DNA from 2 places in the Candidatus Clostridium radicumherbarum genome. Region 2 is predicted to be linked to the other one. Evidence: riboswitches for the same ligand, from Rfam matches in the RefSeq annotation. Region 2 holds a riboswitch; the other holds the start of a gene.

Region 1 (8,284 bases), 1.3 Mb from region 2:
GCCTTAAGTTATTCTTATGCAGCATCTCATAGGTATCTCTTGAGCTATGCCCTATGGCCAGGACTAAGTTTTCACAGGGAATTCTTTCACCATTAACTATAGCTTCGCAAATACAGCCGTTTTTAACGACTATATCCTCTAGTTTATTGTTAAATCTTACTTCTCCACCTAGCTCTATAATCTCTTCCCTAATATTTCTTACTACAGTCTTTAAAATATCTGTTCCAACATGGGGCTTGCTAAAGTACAGTATTTCCTCGGGCGCCCCAGCTTTAACAAAGGCTTCAAGTACATAATCACATCGATTGTCCTTTATTCTTGTTGTTAATTTCCCATCTGAAAAGGTACCAGCTCCCCCTTCTCCAAATTGAACATTGGATTCTTTATTAAGCTTACCGGTACTCCAAAAGTTATTTACGCTTATAGTTCTTTCTTCTACCTTTTGTCCTCTTTCTATAATAATTGGCTTATATCCCTTTCTAGCCAATAAAAGGCCGGCAAACATACCTGCCGGCCCCATACCAACTACAATAGGCCTATTTCTCATTTTCCTTAAGCCAAAGATCACTTCATCTGTATATTTTATAGCCTCAAGCTTTAAATCCTTATCTTTAAGTTTTGCAAGAAGTGCTTTCTCATTTTCTGTGGTAATCTCTAAAGTGTAATTAAATTTTATAGCATCCTTTTTTCTTGCATCAATACTCTCTCTTAAGACCTTAATTGATTTAAGCTGAGACTTTGTGAGTCTCAGCTTTTTCAAAACTTTGTCTTCTAATATATTTTTGTCTTCCTCTATATCAAGTATTATATTGTTTACTCTTATGGGCATCTATTATTGTCCTCCAGTTGTAGTTTGTGAAGCCTTTTTCTTTATACTTGCAATTATACTTTGTGGATTTTGTGATATCTTTGTAACTCCATCAGGAATTGTTAGACTAACAGGCACAGTATGTTCCCCTTCAGTTACTATTGAATTTAAATCAATATAACAATTAAAATCTGCATTAGTAAGGGCATTTACCTTACTTTCAGGTCCTGAGATAATTAAGGAAACACTTTGATTATTTAAAGCTGCAGTATAAGAGTCATTAAGATTTTTAACTCCTATATCTAAGGAAAAATTCTTTTGTATGATTTTATCCATAATGGCTTTTACCTTTACAGTACCATCACTATTTGTTAAAATCACACCATCCGGAACAATAATCTTAAGTACTACTGTTTTATTTGGAGTAAGTGTACTTAAGTCAATTGGTTCAGTGTCAAGAGAAGTAATATCATTAATATTATCTCCACCAGCAATATCTATCTTATCCGGTACTAGCTGCAGAGATTTTAATGCTAAATCACCACTTACATTACCCTTAGTTTTAACGTTGATGTTAACAGTTTTAATCTTTTTTACAGCTATAGAAACATCAACATTGGAAGGGTTGATATCCACATTTTTGACTTCCTTCCCGGAGGAGTCTAAAGCTTTAAGTGGAAGCTTAAAACCTATGTCCTTTTCAGCAGACTTTAAATCAACTGTTGCTTCTACGCTATTAACTTGGTCCACAAACTTTGCAGCACCGCTTACCACTACTTCAGTAGGATTAATATAGTAGTTTTGCGGGGCATAATAACCATCCTTAACCTTCCCATTAATATTTAACTTTATAGGTAAAGTTTTCTCCACTAAGGTATCAAAGCTCACAGATACATATAGACCTTCACTATTTAAAACAGACACGTTAGCCGGCTGTCTTTCAATCCTTACAGGTATATTTTTTGTACCCTTTGAAAACTGGAATTCACTTAAATCTGCTACTACCTTAAATTGTTCCTTGCCTATTGCTATATCGGATAGAGAACCTCTCACGTGCAGAGTTACAGTATAGGGCTGAGAAGGTGGAAGTATTTTAAGCTTTTGTGAGGTTACGTTTTCTTGCCCTACTAAAGTTACAGGTACAGAAATTGGTTGAGAGTTATTATTATTTTCTACATTAGTGACGTAAAGCCAAAGGGCAAAAGCTGCTATGATGCAGCATATTTTAATTAACCAAGTATTTTTTTGCTCCATAACCTCACCCTCTCTCTCAAGGTTAATTTCTTTTTCTGTCTGCTTTTTAATATTCTTACAAGAATATCTTTTAGTCTATCCTTTGTATAATTTCTTGTTAATTTACCATTTACTGCAAGAGATATATTTCCAGTTTCCTCAGATACAATAATGGTTAGTGCATCAGAATTCTCCGATATTCCTAGCCCAGCTCTATGTCTTGTTCCAAGAGCTTTACTAATTTCATCATTATTAGTTAATGGAAGAAAACAACCAGAGGCAATAATCTTATCATTTCGTATTATTGTAGCTCCATCATGGAGTGGTGTATTTACAACAAATATGTTCTCTAAAAGTGCCGAGGAAACTATGGCATCAAGTTTAGTCCCAGTTGCTATAACATCACCAAGTCCTGTTCGATTCTCTATTATAATAAGCGCCCCTGTCTTAGATTTAGATAAATTCTCAACAGCATCAACTACTTCGCTAACTACCTTTTCCATAATTTCTTCATCTTCTAATATATGTCTATCATTAAAGGCACTTCTTCCTAGGTGCTCTAAACCTCTTCTAATTTCAGGCTGAAAAATTATTATCATAGAAAGTACGCCTATAGTTATAGTTTTGCTTAAAATCCAGTTAAGCATATTTAGCTGTAGAAAAGAACTAATTGGCAGTAAAAGTAAAATTAGCAAAATTCCTTTTAGTAGCTGGACGGCTCTTGTCTCTTTAATTAGCATATAAGCTTTATAAAATATATAGGAAACCACTATAATATCCAAAATATTAAATGGACTTATAGTCTTTATACTATTAAAAATAATCTTAAAAAATTCTGTCAAGTGATTTCGCCCTCCTGTTCTTTTCAATATATATATACAATTATACACTAATAAACGCTGTTATAGTATACACAGAATCATAAAATTAAATATATTTATAATAAAATTAAACATAGCAGGAATTTTAATATAAATACTAGAATAATATAGTATAAATAATTTATAAGCCATTACTAAAGGAACATAGAGGAGGTCACAAAATTGAAGCGAAAGAAAAACAAAACTTTAATACTTACTTTGTCAGTTTTAGCCTTTGCATTAATAATATCAATGGTGTTTTATGGCACATATTATCTTTCAATAGGAAAATCTTTAAATACTTACGAAAAAGCTGTTAAGTCTTACGTAGACCAGATAAATCAAATAAACTCAAGTACGCAAGCATTTATTGTTGGACAAACTATTGATCCTGATAAAATTAGAAAAGACCTACCTGCAAAAATAGATAATTTATCGAAAATTAAAGATAATCTTCAAGGGATAATTCCAACTCAGAAATATAAAGCTGATAATGATAACCTGCTTAATGGTATAGATAAAAACATACTTATTTTCAAGCAGATTAACTTAATTTTAAATAACCCTAACGGAAATGACTTAGACAAGGCAGGAGCCGATTTAATTAAATATAGAGATGATTGTAATAAATACTACTCTCTTATAAAGCTTAAAGCCATAAAGCCTTTAATTAATAATAAGCAAAATACTCTAGTGGACAATACCTCTAGCTACGTTAATGAATTAGTAAGGCTAAAAAAAGATAATGAAATAATTCAAAAACAAAATTTAGACTTTGTTAACAGTATGGAAGGTATAATAGCAAAGTTTCTTCCTATTAAAATTGATTTTTCAGATAAAATAATAGCTGCAAGGGCTAATAATTCAAACTTTGATGCAGTTGTTTCTGATATTAATAAAAACAAAGCAAACTTGGACAAACTTTCTCAGGAATTCTCAAATATAACCGTGCCTTCTAAGGCCATAACCTGCTACAAGGCATTTAATACAAGTATAGAAGATTACAACAGCTATATGGAAAGCCTTATATACTCTATAAATAATGAAAAACTCTCTGGGTCTAATTTAACCAGCAGTAAGATTACTGAATTATATGCTTCATCAACTTCTAAATATAATAATGTAATAAAAGATTATAGTGATTTTTTAAAAGCATTCACTGATTTTAAAAATTTATTACAGTCTTAAAATTACCAATATTGGCATACCTTTTATGGTATGTCATTTTTTTATTTAAATATTGTATTTTTTTTTAAAATTGAGGAATAATATCATTAGCCTAAGTTTTATTTTTATTTTAAAACACGGGGAAACCACTTTTTTGGGGTGAATCGTAATTACGTAGGTTATGCCTTTACCGAACCCGTCAGCTAACCCCGTAGGCAAAAGGAGGATTGTAATGAAAAAATACACTTTAGTATTTTTATTTTTATGTTTCTTTTTATTTATACCTTTGTCTAATGTAAAAGCAGCAAGTGAATTAGAATGTGACTTATACAAGGAGCAAATAGACGCAATACAAGTTTTAAACTATAATCATAATTCTATTTATGTAACAGAAAGTGACGTTTATTTAATGGCTCAAATAGTTTTTGCAGAAAGCAGATCTGAGCCCTATGAAGGAAAGGTTGCTGTTGCCTCCGTGATACTAAACAGAGTACAAAGCCCAGGCTTTCCAAAGTCTATAGAAGGTGTAATAAAACAAAAAAATGCCTTTTCTTGTTTAGTAAATGGTCAAATAGATGTTATCCCAGATAAGGCAAGTTATGATGCAGTATTAGAGGCTTTAAACGGTAAAGATCCTACAGATAAAGCAGTTTTCTTCTATAATCCTAAAATTGCAACTTCTTATTGGATGAAGAACATAGAAAAAACTAATGTAAAACCTATAGGAAACCATGTTTTTTTTGTAGTTAATCAATAATTTTTTAAAATTAAATAGGCATAAAAGAACTCCTCAAAATAATTTTGAGGAGTTCTTTTATGTGAAATTTATTTACTATCAAGATATGAAACAGCATTAAGTGCCGCAACCTGTCCCTCGCCTGCAGCCTTTATATATTGATAGGGTTTCCCAATACAATCACCAGCTGCATATAGTCCTTCAATGTTTGTTAACATGCTTCTATTTACTTTTATATGACCTTCTTCTATAGTAAGACCTGGAACCAATTGCCCAGGCGGAACACTGTCCTTTAAAATAAAGATACCATCTGTTTTTATAACCTTATTTTTAAGAATCAAGCTGTGAGCAAAATCATCTCCTGCTATTTCAACAGGTCTATCAGCTACAATTTCAATGCTTTCCTTTAAATTACCTACATTCCTATGCATTGGGACATAGTAGGTTTTTGCAGCAAGTTCACTAACATAGTTTGCATCTTCTTCAGCATCCTTATTATAGCCTATGATAGTTACTATTTTACCCTTATATAGTGGTGCATCACAGGTAGCGCAGTAGCCTACACCCTTGCCCAAAAATTTTTCTTCTCCCTTTAAGGCCTTTGTGTATTCAACTCCAGTTGCCAGTATTACTGTTTTTGCTTCGTAAAGTTTTTCATTAACCATTAAAGCAAAATAGTCTCCCATAGCATAAATAGAATTGATTCTTTCATAAGTTATATGGATGTTCATAGCTTTAATGTGCTTTTCAAATTCATGTTTTAATTCCCTGCCGCTTACATCAGGAAGCCCTAAATAGTTATTAATTTTTGGAGCAATTGTAAGCTTTGCACTTAAATCCTTGCTTCCAAAAACAATAATATTTTTATTTCTAATTCTAGCATTTACTGCAGCAGATAAACCAGCCGGTCCACTGCCCACAATTGCTATATCATACCTTTGTGACACACCCTTCACCCCTATCAGCCTTAAAGCAGCTTATCTTAAATATGCTTTTCAATTAAATCCTTAACAGCAGGCTTTGGTCTAAAACCAACCATTGTATCTACAGTAGAACCATTTTTAAACACCATAACTGTTGGTATGCTTGATACCCTAAATTTTTGTGATACTACTGGATTATTATCAACATTTACTTTTACAAACTTAACCTTTCCGTTATAGTCCTTTTCAAGTTCTTCTAAAACTGGTCCAAGCATCTTGCAAGGTCCGCACCAAGGAGCCCAAAAGTCTACAACTACAGCTTCATTGCCTTTCATTACTTCATCTTCAAAATTATTATCCATTATTTCTTTAATCATTTTATTTCCTCCTTATATACCCCTATATGGTATTTTATTATATTTTATATTATATATTATTATAATCAATTGGTCAACTAGCGCCTCCTGTAGCAGGTGTGGTACAGTTATCCTGCTAAAATACTTTTTATTACACTGTTATTATAAATAGACTTAGGATACTGCTTAGCAAGCCTTGCAGCATAATTTTTTGCTTCATTAGCATCAATAGACTTAAAAATTAAACTCATTTCATACAAAACTGTTTGCTCATAGGTACCATTAGAAAACTTACTATCATATTCTTCATAATATTTTATGCACTTATCAATTTGATTATCATTTTTATAACTGAAGCCTAACATATATAGTATATCCTGATATAGATAATATTCTTTCCCATAATCATAGGCCATAGCAAAATATTTTTCGGAAGTTTTGTAGTCCTTTGACGTTAATGCTTGCCTACCTTTACTATAAAAATATTCTATACCGCTGCTTTGCAGTAGTTCTATACCTTTTTGAAGCAAAGTCTTATCATTTATATTTAATTCTTTGCCCTTCCACTCATTTACCATGCTGTACAGCTTTTCATAATCTTGATTAGTTATAGCACTGTTAAACTCCTCGCTTTTAAATATATTTTCATTTGTTTCTTTTGGAGTATTCGCAGCATTAGTACCACTAACTTCAGGAGCTTTAGCAGGTTCATTTGTATTGTTTTTAACTGAAGATACTTTAGCTTGTTCACTTATGTTGTTATTTTTAGATGCTATTGCCTTGTTAATATTTTTTATACCAAAACCTAAAGCTGCAATTAAAACCATACATGCAATTGGTATAGCAATATACTTAAATTTTATTTTTTTCTTCACTATCCCTAAACCTATAAGTTCTTTTTTATTTTTTACTGCAATTTCATTTTTCCTGTCAATTTTAAGTACTTCCTCAATGAGTTCAACTGCAGCATTATAGTCCCCATGCTTTATATAACAAATAGTTAAAGAATTATTTACATTAATACAATTGAAATCACTTTCTTTGCATTTCTTTAGCAAATTTACAGCTTCTTTAAGTCTTAGTTCATTTATATCTGCTAAAGCAGCCTTATATATAAGGAATTTATCTCTATCATTTCTAATATCCTCTAAATATTTTTTTGAGACTAAGTCTCTGTTTACCTGGAAATTCATTTTCCAAAGTGCCTCAGCGGAATCTAGGTCGCCCTTAAAATAATACAGCAGTCCTTTAAGGTTTATAGCTGCTGTATTTTTTAAATTACTTGATATACTTTTTTCGCAGTATTCTATTGCCTTATTAATATACCCTTCGTTATAAAACTTTACAGCTTTATTATAAAGTTCAATTGAATTATTCATGCTGCTACCTCATATTATAAATACATATTAAAAATTTAAACTTTCACACTACTTATTATAATATAACTTCAAGGACAGTAAAAGAAGCAGGAGAATTATCCTGCTTCTAATTTTGAATTACTTAATAGTATTAACTATTTCGCCAAAGGGTGAAGTTATAGTTCTGTTTTCGCTGTGATTCTTATTCTTACTGCTATCTTCAAATACAAGAACCTCAGTATCAATACTTAGAGTACTTGCATTAACCGCCTTAACTGATTTAATTTTAGTGATTTCAGATAGGACATTTAATTTTGCTGTATTTTTGGGATCTGCCTTTGCAGCAAGTCCAGTATTTACATTAAGAATATATAATTCTCCACCAAGATCAACCGTACCATAGCCACCGCCTACAATTACTAAAATATTTTCATCATCAATCCATTTTACTGCTTTAGGTGTGTATTGTTTGTCATTATTGATCAAATTAAAGCTCCACTGATCTCCGGTGCTTGAATTTTTTACTATAATGCTAGCAATACCTTCTTCTATAGCTTCAGTGCCCTTACCTTCAACAGTTGCACTAAATTTATTACTTGTAGAGGCTTCCCAAGGAGTATTAAACTTTGGATTATTGTCCTTACTTAATTGCTTCTTTTCAAATTGCGGAATATAAGAGCTATCTATCAAGGTTTTAACGGTATCAGCACTTTCCTTCATTGATTTGGAACTATCATTTTGTGCATTATCTGCGGTATTGCTGCTATCTGCCTTTTGTGCAGCTGACATTACTTGATTTTGCGGAGCCATACTAGCTGATTTGTTTGCTCCTAAAAGTCCATG
Region 2 (8,284 bases):
CTATGCCTTTTAACTGTAAATAATCTTCATAACTCGAAGTTAAGAGTCCATTTAGTCCACCTGACTCTTTTAATATCCTAGAACTTAATTCTAGAATATTTTCGTTAGAGGTCCCAGTTCTTAATATAATGGCTAGAAGCTCGTTATTACTCAAAGTTTCTACACCATACTTGAACAATTTTTCTCTAGGTCTTTCTGTATTAGGTAAATCCATAATTCTAAGTGGTTTTTCCATATAATAACTCCTTTACAGATTTACCCCCATATCCCCTAATAAAGAATACAATTTATTTATAGGCAGCCCTACAACATTATAATAGCAACCATTAATTTTTTCAACAAAAATACCTCCATAACCTTGAATACCATATGCCCCAGCTTTATCCATCGGTTCGCCACTCTTAATATAGCTATGAATTTGAGACTCAGATAGCTTTGAAAAGTAAACTTCTGTACAAACATAATCCTGCACTATACTATTTGTTACAGTGTTTATTATGGAAATGCCAGAATAAACTAAATGATTATTCCCACTTAGTGAAGTTAGCATTTTATAGGCTTCCTCTTCATTTATAGGCTTCCCAAGAACCTTCTTATTGTTGTATACAATGGTATCGCAGCCAATAATAATGTTAGCTGCCACAGTTTTACTAGCGACATTTTGCGCTTTACCTAATGATAATTTTTTTACATATTGAATACAATCACCTTTAAAGGTAACGGAATCTTCATCAAAATCACTTGCTATTACCTTAAAATCAGGAATTATTCTTTTTAATAGCTCCTTTCTTCTTTCGGAAGCAGATGCAAGTATTATAGACATAAAATCACATCCTATTTAAGCTAAAATTTCCTATATAGTATTATTGCCAATATAATACCTATTATAGTCATTAAGCTTACATTGAAATTTATGCCAAAGGAAACACTTAATATTTTTAAGTCAAGTATTAAAGGATTCTTTGTGCCAATATTATATCCATTTTTTAGAACAGATAGATACTTAATATTGCTTCCTAGTAAATCTCCGATTAAACTTCCACATATAGCACCTAAAATTATTATAAAAAAAATAAAACTTTTACTTTTTTCTGAACCCCTCATTAATAATCCCCTGCCTTTATTTATCTTTTATAGTTTAACATTTAATAAAAGTGTAAACAAGTATTTAGTACATTATTTATAATTTGTTAAGAAATAAAAAAAGTAATGTCAAAAAATAAAAAATAACATAAAAAAAGCTAGAATATATAAAATATGTTACGTGAGCTGATTACCTTATACTCAATATACATATTTTATATATTCGCTAAATTTCATGTTATAAATTCTTATATTACCTATTTACTGGTAAGCTTTTTTAATAAGTTATAAATATATATTTCAATGTTTACTGTATTATCATTATTTAAGTCCTTCGGAAGAGCATTAATATGTGTTTTATAGTCCTCCAGAATTGCCTTATTTGCATCCTTTGAATCTACTTTTTCCAGGCCATTAACCCAACTTTTTAAATCATCTGTTATATATGATTTTATATTTTTATCAGAAAGCTTTTTAATAATTTCCAGCTCTGCATTAACAATTACAGCTATTTCTTCACTGCCCAAGTTGTCTGTTTTTAATTCAAAGGTAATTTTTGAATTATCAATATTTTTAGTTTTAAGGTCATTAATTACTTTTAAACCTTCACTTTCATTATATATCCCTAATAAAACTCTTGTACCATCTTGATCCTGTATGGTAAAAGGAGTTCCATAATCCATTAATAACTTTTTTTCTTGTTCTATATTTTCAGTTTTAGCAAATTTTCCACCTTGTATCACTATAAATTTACTTGATTTATTTTCCGCTGTCTTAACTGTACCTACATCACTGCTAGCGGGAGGGGTTATATTGGCCACTGAAGCCTTCTTCATAAAAAGGTTCGAAATAAATGTTCCAAGCAAAAAAGCCACCAGTACTACTGATAACAAAACCAAAATGATTACAGTATTTTCAGATTTCTTTCTTTTTAAATCATATCTTGTGTATTTCATGGTTTACCTCCACTTCTAAAGTTTCAATTTAAAACCCTATATAATTCTATTTTTAAAAGTGGATTTTTATGATAAAAAAAACTCGGCAAAATTTGCCGAGAAGAAAAAATTAATTTTTGACTCTTCTTGCACCTGCATATCTAGATGCATAGTAGCCTTCAGACAGGCTGCTAACTGTAACACCAGTTCTTTCATTTGCTGCGTGTATAAAATTACCGCCGCCCACATATATTCCTACATGTGAAACTGAACCGTAGGTGTTAAAGAATACTAGATCTCCTGGTGCTAAATTACCTTTACTTACTGATTGACCACTACCAAACTGTGTTCCAGTGTAGTGACCGAGTCCAACACCAAATGCTCTATAGACATAAGCTGTAAATCCTGAACAATCAAATGCATTAGGTCCTGATGCTCCCCATACATATGGTTTCCCTAGAAACTTATATGCATAAGAAACTACACTACTGCTTCCTGCTGAAGCTGGAGCAGTTCCAGTTATTCCACTACCATTGTTTCTGCTTAAGGTTTTATTTTTTGTGGAACTGGTTTTTTGTTCAGTTTTTTGTGGGACTTTAATTACCTTGTCCGTATTTAAGCTTGCTGATCGAACAACCACGTTTGGTTGATCTTTGATTGCTGCATCTGCCTTAACGCTATATCCGTTAAACCTGGCAGAAATACCAAACGCCACTAAAGCTGCCGCAAATAATAGCGGTTTGGCTATAGAGTACTTCATTTGTTTCCCCCCTTCTGTTTGCTTCCGGAGTTAGCTGACGGGTTCGGGTGAAGGTTCCCTACTGATAAGACTTATAACATACATTCATGTCATTCCTAACTGGATAATACCTAGTTTTCTATATATTATAGAAATCAGATTAACCCCTGCATATATTGGTTCCTCCGTACCCATTTTTTGTAAAAACGGGATTCAGCTCTTAATTATTATATTACTAATACTGCTGATGTGTCAATGTTAATTAATAAATTAACAACTTTAACCTTGAAATTTTAAAATTATCATATCCATATCTTCTCCAGATATGTTAAAAAAGTCTTTTGAGACTCTTATCTTTTTAAAACTACTTTTCTTCCAAAAATTATAAATATCTGTATCTCTCTCGCTTACTACAGCATAAAAATCAAATATGCCTAGCTCTACATTAAAGTATTTAATCATAGCCTCTATAATTTTGCTGCCTATGCCTTTATTTCTATAGTCTTTGTCTAATAAATAATACCACAGCCAAACTTCATTAATATTTTTAAATTCTATTCTGCCTTTAATTACACCAATCAGTTTATCTTCCATTTCAATTTTTAAGAAAAACTCATTTTCACTAACATAATATTCTAAAAATCTTTCATAAAAATCATTAAACATTAGAGGTTTCTCGTTCTCACTATTTATATATTGATTATTTATCCAATGCTGTACTAATATAACGTCCTCTTTTTCTATACTAGAAACAGATATATCTTCTATATAAAAATCTACATCAAACATAAATTCACCTCACATCAATAACTTAATTCTACAAAATGAAGTAAAATCCTTTTTTAATATTAAATTATAATTAATGGTATCCATATAAGTTATTACTTGTTTATAATAAATAACTATAAATTAAATGGCATGTACATAAGTTATTACTTATGTACATGCCATTTAATGGTGCAGAAGACGGGACTTGAACCCGTACGGTCTCCCACACGCCCCTCAAACGTGCGCGTCTGCCAATTCCGCCACTCCTGCATACTTATATTCTATTTATTAGCTATGTTACATCAGTTATTATACTACCTCCTTTGCTAATCCGTCAATAATAATTTAAAACTACACAAATACAATATATTTGATCTCTGATAATGTCATAGTATACAACATTTCATTATGTTCCAAATAGAATTACAACATAAAAAGGTGGCAAAGAATAATTCTTTCCACCTTTTTATGTTGTTCTATTATTTTATAACATCACTTGTAAATTTATTTTTATATAAAAATTTATAAATATTGTAGTTTACCTTTACTCTCTTAATATATTTATCCGTCTCTTTAAAGGGTATGTAATGCAGACTCACACCATCCTTTGAATGTTCTGAATCAGCTAACCACTTTTCAACATTTCCTCTTCCACCATTATAGGCAGCCAAAACCAAATCCATATTCCCATTGAATTCTTTTTTTAAGTTATCTAAATACCAGCAGCCCATATTAATATTATAATCTGGATCAAACAGCTTTTCATTTTTATAATCATCAAGCTTCATCTGTTTTGCCGCCCATTCAGCTGTATCTGGAGTTATTTGCATTAATCCATAGGCATTCTTAGAAGAAAGAGCCCTTGATTTATAGTTACTTTCGGTTTTAATAACTGCAGAAATTAAATAAGGATCTAAATTATATTTTTTTGAATATTTATTAATAGAATCTACATAATTAAAGGGATAGAGAATTTTTGAAATATTGCTAAACTCTACAATTAGAATCACAAGCAGTAATATAACAAATACAGTAAACAGACCTCTATGTTTCATATCTTACCTCTGAACTATATATTTCTTGCAAAACCTTATCTACTTGTTTCATTGTAGCCTCAATACTGCTTCTATTATCAATTATAAAGTTAACATACTTCTTTTTATCCTCTAGTGGTATTTGGGCATTTATTCTGTTTTTTACATCATCTAAATTTAAATTATCTCGCTTAACAACTCTCTCTATTTGCGTATTTAAGTCTACCCAAACTAAAATATTAAAATCCATAGCCTTATATAGACCTGTTTCAATTAGTGTAGGAGCATCAACAATGCACATTTTAAATCCTTCATCCTTGTATTTTTCAATTTTTAAGAATATCTCTTTAATAATATAAGGTATAGTTAATGCTTCTAATTTTAATTTTCCTTCAGTATTTTTAAAAACGAAGTTACCAAGTTCTCTTCTTTTAAGAAGGCCTTTATCATCAAAAAATTCAGAGCCAAATTCCTTCCTAATATTACCAACAACTTCAGGGTAAAGTATTAATATGTCTCTTGATATAATATCTGCATCAATAATGGGTATCCCTTTTTCTTTCAGAAAATTAGACACTGTGCTTTTACCGCTTCCTATGCCGCCAGTTAATCCTACCTTTATCATAGCTTCACCTAATTAAATTTATTTGGCATCATACCAATCCTTACCGACATTTATATCTACCTCAAGTGGAACTTTAAGATCAGCAACATTTTCCATTTCTGTCTTTACTAAAGCTTCAACTTCTTTAAGTTCATCTTTATATACATTAAGAATAAGCTCATCATGGACTTGTAAAATTAAAGTACTTTTTAATTTTAAGTCTTTTAATTTCTTTGCAACATTAATCATAGCAAGTTTTATTATATCTGCTGCACTTCCTTGAATAGGTGTATTCATAGCAAGCCTGTCACCTAATGCTTTAACTACTTTATTAGAGGCATTAACCTCCCTTATATACCTTCTTCTGTTTAGAAGTGTAGTTACATAGGAATTCACCTCAGCGCTGTGAACTATATTAGTCATGTATTTTTTAACATTAGGATATCTTTCAAAATAAGTATCAATGTAGGATTTTGCTTCTTTTTTTGTTATTTTTAAATCTTTGGCCAAACTAAAATCACCAATGCCATAGACTATTCCAAAGTTAACAGCTTTTGCTCTACTTCTCATAAGAGAAGTTACTTCATCTAAAGGAACCTTAAATACTTCAGAGGCAGTTTTTGTATGGATATCCTTATGATTAATAAAGGCGTCAATTAAATTCTCGTCCTCTGCAATATGTGCAAGTACTCTTAGCTCCACTTGCGAATAGTCCGCAGAAAGTATCACACAGTCTTCATTGTTTGGTACAAACACTTTTCTTATTTCTCTTCCCATTTCATATTTTATAGGAATGTTCTGAAGGTTTGGTTCAGTGCTGGATAGCCTTCCTGTAGTAGTTACTGTCTGATTAAAGCTGCTGTGAATTTTTCCATCACTATCAATTACAGACTTTAAGCCTTCAACATAAGTAGAATGCAACTTAGTAAGCTGCCTGTACATAAGAATTTTTTCGATTATAGGATGCTTATCGCTTAACTCTTCAAGAACTTCTGCATTGGTAGAATAGCCTGTTTTAGTCTTTTTAACTACAGGCAGATCTAGTTTTTCAAATAATATTTTACCAAGCTGTTTTGGAGAAGAAATATTAAATTCCTCATCAGCTAGTACATATATGTCTTTTTGAACAAGTTCTATTTCACTTTTAAATCTTAACCCTAGGTCATTAAGCTTTTCAGCATCAACCATGAAGCCTTCTGCTTCCATATCGGCTAAGGCTTCAGATAAGGGCTGCTCAAGCTTATATAATAACTCTTCCATATTGTATTCCTTGATCTTTTCTTTAAGCCTTAAAATAAGTTCTTCAAGGCATTCAGTTTCTTCCACTATGCTTTCAGTCTCATCCCCTTGAATATCTCGCTGTAAATATTCCTGAAGTAAAGTTTTTAATTCATAGTCGCCTCTTGAGGAGTCGATAAGATAGGCAGCGATTTTAGTGTCAAATTCTACGCCTTTCATTTTTATTCCCAATTTACTTAGAAGCATGAAGGCTATCTTGTTATCATGTCCGAATTTATTAATATTTTCATTCTCAAAAATTTCTTTCAGCAGCTTCACAGCTAAAGTTTTATCTTTTGCAAATAGTGAATTTATATCAAGAATATAGTTTTTATGATTTGTATTAAAGAAGATACTATTTATATTACTCTTTGAGTAAATATTTAAATTCTCTGTTTTAAAATTCATAAATAAATTGCCTTGAACATCATTAACTAGAACTTCTAAATCCTTTTTATTATCAATTAACTCATATTTAATTTCTCTTTTTATAGTTTCGTAACTTTTATTAGAATTACTATCTTCAAGTGGCAATTTATCTAATAATGTTTTAAATTGAAGCTTAAAAAACATTTGCCTTAGACCATTTATATCTAAATTATCTTTTGATTTAATGGAGTCTAAATCAATATCTATAGGTACGTTAGTAATAATCGTTGCTAATTTTTTACTAAAAATTGCTTGTTCACTAAAATCTATTAGATTTTGCTTAATTTTATTACCAGAAACCTTATCAATATTTTGAAGTACATTTTCAACACTTCCAAATTGTTGTATTAATTTAAAAGCAGTTTTTTCACCAATACCTGGTACGCCAGGTATGTTATCTGAGCTATCTCCCATAAGTCCTTTTACATCTATAAACTCAGCAGGAGTAACTCCAAGTTCTTCTATCATTCTATTTTTATCATATACTTCTTTTTCTGTCATTCCTTTTTTAGTTATTACAACTTTAATGTCCTCAGAGGCTAGCTGCAGCGCATCTCTATCTCCAGTTATTATAAAAACCTCTATGTCCTTCTTTTCTGCAAAATTAGCTAAGGTTCCAATAAGATCATCTGCTTCGAAGCCGTCTATTTCAAAAATATCTATAGCAAGAAGCTTAAGAAGCTCTTTTAATGTAGGAAATTGTTCAGCAAGTTCCTCAGGCATCATTTTTCTTCCTGCTTTGTAATCCTTATACTCCTCATGTCTAAAAGTAGGTGATTTCCTATCAAAGGTACAAACTATATAGTCTGGCTTAATTTCCTCTTTAATCTTAAACAGCATATTTAAAAATCCATATAGTGCATTTGTATGCAGACCTTCAGTATTTGTCAAAGGAGGTAGGGCATAAAAAGCTCTATTCATCAAGCTGTGACCATCTAATATTACCAACTTATCTTTTGCCATATAATCGCCTCCATTATCTCTCATTAATTTCTCTATTATAATTTTCAATACTTTTTTTTAGTAAATTAAAATCCTCACTTGGAAATTTACTTAGCAGTTCCTTCAGTATTTCAAAAGCACATATATTTTCTAGAACTATTGATGCGGGTACCACTGCACAAACATCAGATCTTTCATATCTGCTTTTCATGTTTTTCTTATGTTTTAAATCTATGGTATTTATTTCCTTTCTAACTGTGGGAATTGGCTTCATGTACGCTTTTATTTCTATATCCTCACCATTGGAAACACCTGCTTCAATTCCACCAGCGTTATTAGACTTTCTTATAATGCCTCCATTTTCATAGAAAAGCTCATCGTTGAAACTTGAGCCTTTTAATGAAAGGTTAAGTCCGTTACCAAACTCTACGGCTTTAATACCCTGTAGTGACATAATTGCTCTACTTAAAAT

What was found. A riboswitch is a leader RNA that binds a small molecule or an ion and turns the genes downstream of it on or off. The one in region 2 is predicted to bind cyclic di-AMP.
Region 1: it holds a riboswitch for cyclic di-AMP, as region 2 does, so the genes downstream of both, ACJDUH_RS00380 (cell wall hydrolase) here and ACJDUH_RS06655 (C40 family peptidase) in region 2, are expected to answer to the same signal.

What each region holds. Positions count from the first base shown of each region.
Region 1 is NZ_JBJHZY010000001.1:59,584-67,867, reverse strand. Features, by position in the region: gene ACJDUH_RS00400 (NAD(P)/FAD-dependent oxidoreductase) at 1-829, opposite strand, end outside; gene ACJDUH_RS00395 (CdaR family protein) at 833-2,062, opposite strand; gene cdaA (diadenylate cyclase CdaA) at 2,038-2,883, opposite strand; gene ACJDUH_RS00385 (hypothetical protein) at 3,085-4,089, shown strand; cyclic di-AMP (ydaO/yuaA leader) riboswitch at 4,168-4,300, shown strand; gene ACJDUH_RS00380 (cell wall hydrolase) at 4,301-4,825, shown strand; gene ACJDUH_RS00375 (NAD(P)/FAD-dependent oxidoreductase) at 4,894-5,751, opposite strand; gene trxA (thioredoxin) at 5,787-6,104, opposite strand; gene ACJDUH_RS00365 (tetratricopeptide repeat protein) at 6,212-7,462, opposite strand; gene ACJDUH_RS00360 (DUF4652 domain-containing protein) at 7,580-8,284, opposite strand, start outside.
Region 2 is NZ_JBJHZY010000001.1:1,401,377-1,409,660, reverse strand. Features, by position in the region: gene radC (RadC family protein) at 1-235, opposite strand, end outside; gene ACJDUH_RS06670 (Maf-like protein) at 248-823, opposite strand; gene ACJDUH_RS06665 (DUF4321 domain-containing protein) at 844-1,104, opposite strand; gene ACJDUH_RS06660 (hypothetical protein) at 1,341-2,039, opposite strand; gene ACJDUH_RS06655 (C40 family peptidase) at 2,149-2,778, opposite strand; cyclic di-AMP (ydaO/yuaA leader) riboswitch at 2,783-2,986, opposite strand; gene ACJDUH_RS06650 (GNAT family N-acetyltransferase) at 3,037-3,546, opposite strand; tRNA gene ACJDUH_RS06645 (tRNA-Leu) at 3,713-3,795, opposite strand; gene ACJDUH_RS06640 (lytic transglycosylase domain-containing protein) at 4,005-4,580, opposite strand; gene coaE (dephospho-CoA kinase) at 4,570-5,184, opposite strand; gene polA (DNA polymerase I) at 5,203-7,833, opposite strand; gene aroC (chorismate synthase) at 7,847-8,284, opposite strand, start outside.